Regions from separate parts of the Enterobacter cancerogenus genome, predicted to be linked through region 2. Evidence: predicted binding sites of a transcription regulator. Region 2 holds the regulator's gene; the other holds the start of a gene.
What was found. Region 2 encodes CRP, which controls carbon source genes, mostly activating them, when cyclic AMP is high. Its sites were predicted from a motif close to ATGTGANNNNNNTCACAT; they were not measured.
Positions count from the first base shown of each region.

Region 1: the regulator CRP is predicted to act here: its motif matches at 941-958, upstream of I6L58_RS10870 (YjcB family protein).

Region 1 covers NZ_CP077290.1:2,313,685-2,315,887, reverse strand. The annotation lists gene parM (plasmid segregation protein ParM domain-containing protein) at 1-33, shown strand, start outside; gene I6L58_RS10875 (hypothetical protein) at 26-544, shown strand; gene I6L58_RS10870 (YjcB family protein) at 600-881, opposite strand; gene I6L58_RS10865 (GGDEF domain-containing protein) at 1,320-2,203, shown strand, end outside.
Region 2 covers NZ_CP077290.1:3,114,629-3,116,831, forward strand. The annotation lists gene I6L58_RS14610 (YccS/YhfK family putative transporter) at 1-567, opposite strand, end outside; gene crp (cAMP-activated global transcriptional regulator CRP) at 625-1,257, opposite strand; gene I6L58_RS14620 (OsmC family protein) at 1,569-1,973, shown strand; gene I6L58_RS14625 (phosphoribulokinase) at 2,058-2,203, opposite strand, start outside.

The DNA.
Region 1 (2,203 bases), 800 kb from region 2:
CCGTTAATGGCCGAGGTGGGCGAGGATGCATAAGGGGCAGATCCGCCGCGTTAACCTCTCCCTTCACCTGACGCCGGAACAGTCGCACGCGGATCGGCGTGCGATGCAGCAGCTGCAAAAATGGCATCAGTCGGTAAACCAGGCAGACAGCGTTGACGATGCCAACATGGCTATCCGTGGTTTTCATCGTGACGTCTACCTGGCCGGTTTGCAGCTGTTTCTGTTAGATCCGGCGCTCTGCCACCATGTGGCGGAGTCGCTGGGGCGCGAAAATCTCACGCTCAGTGCGCTGCTGGGCGAGCTTCAGCCCGCACCGGAAAAGCAGGAGGAGCCATCCGCACAGCTGATGGAACTGCAAAAAATTCGTGAGGAGGTCGCCGCGCTTAAGCCTCTGATGGAACAGCACAAACTCGCACTGCAGCAGCTACGCATGGCGGCAAAGACCGCCAGCGCGCCAGCGCCCGAACGCGATAACGTTGAAGTGAGCAAGGTTGACGCACCGGTAGAGAAAATGCAGAAGATCCGCCAGAAAGGGATCTTCTGAGGCGAGGTCCCTTTGTCTGAACATCGTCAGGGATGGGGGCAAAGGGAAACGCGGATCAGGTAATGACGACCGGCCAGTCGGGTGGGGTATGGCTCATGGCTTCTACCATCACCACTTTGACGTTTTCCCATATGGCGGCGATATCCAGCAGGGTGATGCCAAGCAGTCCCGTAGCGAACCAGCAGGCCGCGCCGACGCCCAGCAAGGTGCTGATCACCGCGAGACCGGCGTAGTCAGATTTACGAAACTGAATATTCAGCGTGCTGGCTAAAAACATCAATACCGCACTGCACAAGGGCCAGCGCAGGAGAACCATGCTGGTTGTAATGGTTGCCATAAAACCCATCCTCAAAACAGACGAACTACACTGAAACAGTGTCTTGCGTTACATAATATGTGTGAACTATATCACGTTTGTAGATTTATTCGCCAGCCTCAGGTGGGTAAAAAGCGGGTATTTATAACCAGTGAAAATATATCTTCGCAGGCGCAGCAGGCGTTTTCTCCTCCTCTTTATAATAAATTCATCAGGATAGGCAAAGCGCGGCAATAACCCGTAAGGTGTATAACGTTTACAGTATCAGACCTATGGATTATGCTTGAGTGGATAAATAAATGTACCAGCGGCAAATACGTCAGATTGATGATTTATTTGGCTTTTTTATTATTTCGTACCTTTTCATTTACACTCAGCCCTTATTTGACCATTCGGTTTATTCTTTTTCTTATCTGATTTGCTGTGGTTGCTATTTCATTAATGACCTGCGAAAAAAAGATGAAAGTAAAAAGAAACAAGATTGTTAATGACAGCATGCAGGCGCTGCACGCTCTGGCAAAACTGATCCCTCAACTTAACGCACAGTGTTCCCTGGCGGAGATGCTGAAAACCATCAACGGCGCGCTGGGCTCGACGCTTGCCTGGGTCAGCGTTGACGGGGAAGGGGTGCAGCGGGTGGTGAGCGCAGGTGAGGTCACCTGCCACCCCTTTGAAGTGGCGGATTTTCTTGCCAGCACATTGCTGCAACGCCATCATCGCGCCTGGCGCGTGATCTACTGGAAAGAAAACATTGGTCGGGCGCACTTTGCCCCGCAGCATCCGGGCTGTGCGCAATTGCAGAGCGGGGTGCTCTGCAAACTCTCAACCCGGCACGGGCAGTGCAGCGGGTATTTCTTTCTGGCGTTCGATGAAAAACTGTCTGCTTTGCCGATCCTGAAAAATATCGTTGCGCTGCTGGTCGAAAAATTAAAAGACTACTTTGAAGAGATGCTTGCCCGTGAAAAAACGGCGCAGGAAATGCAGCGGGTCGTCACGCAATATAAAACCCTGTTTGAACGTGCACCGGTGTTAATGAACGCGTTCGACAGGCATAACCGCTGCGTCTTGTGGAACGCCGAGTGTGAAAAGGTGTTCGGCTGGAGCAGGGCGGAGATTGCGGCCCATGCGGACCCGCTAACGTTGTTTTATCCCGATCCGGACGAGCGACGGCGGGTCAGAGAGTCGGTTCATCACTCGCCGCTAAAAGACATGTATGAATGGCATCCGGTACGCAAGGACGGCACGCCGCTCACCATCCTCTGGTCGAATATCCTGCTGCCGGACAACTCCATTCTCAATATTGGCCTCGACATCACCGAACGTAAAAAAGCCGAGCAACGGCT
Region 2 (2,203 bases):
CGGATCGGTGTGCTGGGTCAGCAGGGTGTATTTGGCCTCGCAGTACTCCGCCAACTGCACGTAGAGCAGGCTCAGGGATTCGCGCAGCGGCTGTTCCCGCCACAGCCAGAACCAAAACCAGTTGAATACGCCGTACCACAGCGTGCCGAGGGCGTAGATTAGCAGCGGCTCCCACACCGGCATATTGCCCGCCAGGCTCAGCGTAAAGATGGCGGCAATCAGTGAGGCGGGCAGCAGTCGGGCGTGCAGCGAGCTGATTTCAGCAGTCACGCCGAGCGTCATTGCCAGCACGGTCAGAATGAGCGGCAGCGGAATATCCCGGGCCAGCAGAAGCTGCACCGCGAGGCTACAGCCTGCAAACAGGCAGCCGCCAACGATCAGGCGTTTGAAAAAGCGCTTATGCGGCGTGTCGAGGCCCGCAATGTTGCAGCAGGCAGGCACAAGGGAAAACAGCAGACCCTGCTGGAGATGACCGAGGATCAGGCCCACGGCCACAGGAAGGCACAACACCAGCGTTTGCCGCAGTGCGTAGTTAACTTCCGGGTGATAGATCAGCCTGCGCCACATGGGGAGTAGAGACAAAAACGGCGTGTCACCTTGCGGTGGCACGCCGTTTGACCGTAATTAACGGGTTCCGTAGACCACGATGGTTTTACCGTGGGCAGAGATCAGGTTCTGGTCTTCCAGCATTTTCAGGATACGGCCCACTGTTTCACGGGAGCAACCAACGATCTGACCAATTTCCTGGCGGGTAATTTTAATTTGCATGCCGTCAGGGTGGGTCATCGCGTCCGGCTGTTTAGCCAGGTTCAGCAGGGTCTGCGCGATACGGCCGGTAACGTCGAGGAAGGCAAGGTTGCCCACTTTCTCAGACGTCACCTGCAGACGGCGAGCCATCTGGGAAGAGAGACGCATCAGGATGTCAGGGTTTACCTGAATCAGCTGACGGAACTTCTTGTAAGAAATTTCAGCCACTTCACATGCGGTTTTCGCACGAACCCAGGCGCTACGTTCCTGGCCCTCTTCAAACAGGCCCAGTTCACCGATGAAATCGCCCTGGTTCAGATAAGAAAGGATCATCTCTTTCCCTTCTTCATCTTTGATCAGCACTGCCACCGAGCCTTTGACGATGTAATACAACGTTTCCGCTTTTTCACCCTGGTGAATCAGCGTGCTCTTCGATGGGTACTTATGAATGTGGCAATGAGACAAGAACCATTCGAGAGTCGGGTCTGTTTGCGGTTTGCCAAGCACCATGCGCTGTTATCCTCTGTTATAAGCTGTCACCAGAGCCATAAATCGCATCCTGACTCTGGGGTTGCAATCGAATTCTTACCCATACCCTGGGAAGTCGGCTGTCGTAACGTTTCGCAGCCAGTAAAGTTTGATGTCCTCTGCATACATGTGTAACGTCAATGTATTACTGTAGCATCCTGAGTGTTTTAGCATAGCTTTTGACGCGTGTCTCCTGGTGTCTCGCTTCAGCATGATGCAGGTCGCCTTCCGTTGCGTGAAATGTAACGCGCGCGTACTCTGTCACCAAAAATGCAACGTTGGAGTTAATGAATATGCAAGCGCGTGTAAAGTGGGTAGAAGGGCTGACGTTCCTGGGCGAGTCTGCATCAGGCCACCAAATTTTGATGGACGGTAACTCCGGCGATAAAGCCCCAAGCCCTATGGAAATGGTGCTGATGGCGGCGGGGGGATGCAGCGCTATCGACGTGGTGTCGATCCTGCAAAAAGGCCGTCACGACGTGACCGATTGCGAAGTGAAGCTCACGTCTGAACGCCGCGAAGAGGCGCCACGCCTGTTCACGCATATCAATCTGCACTTTATTGTCACGGGTAAAGACCTGAAAGACGCGGCGGTGTCGCGCGCGGTTGACCTGTCTGCGGAGAAGTACTGCTCTGTGGCGTTAATGCTTGAGAAAGCGGTGAATATTACCCATTCGTATGAAGTGATTGAGGCCTAATCTTTTGGCGGGTGGCGCTTCGCTGACCCGCCCTACAAAAGCACGATCGTAGGCCCGGAGCGCAGCGCCACCGGGCAAAACAACTCACGCGATCTGCTTGCCTTCCATCAACCGCTGCACCAGCGGCGTCATGATTAACTCCATCGCCAGCCCCATTTTTCCGCCCGGCACCACCAACGTATTGATATGTGAAATAAACGACCCCTGCAGCATCGCCAGCAGCCACGGGT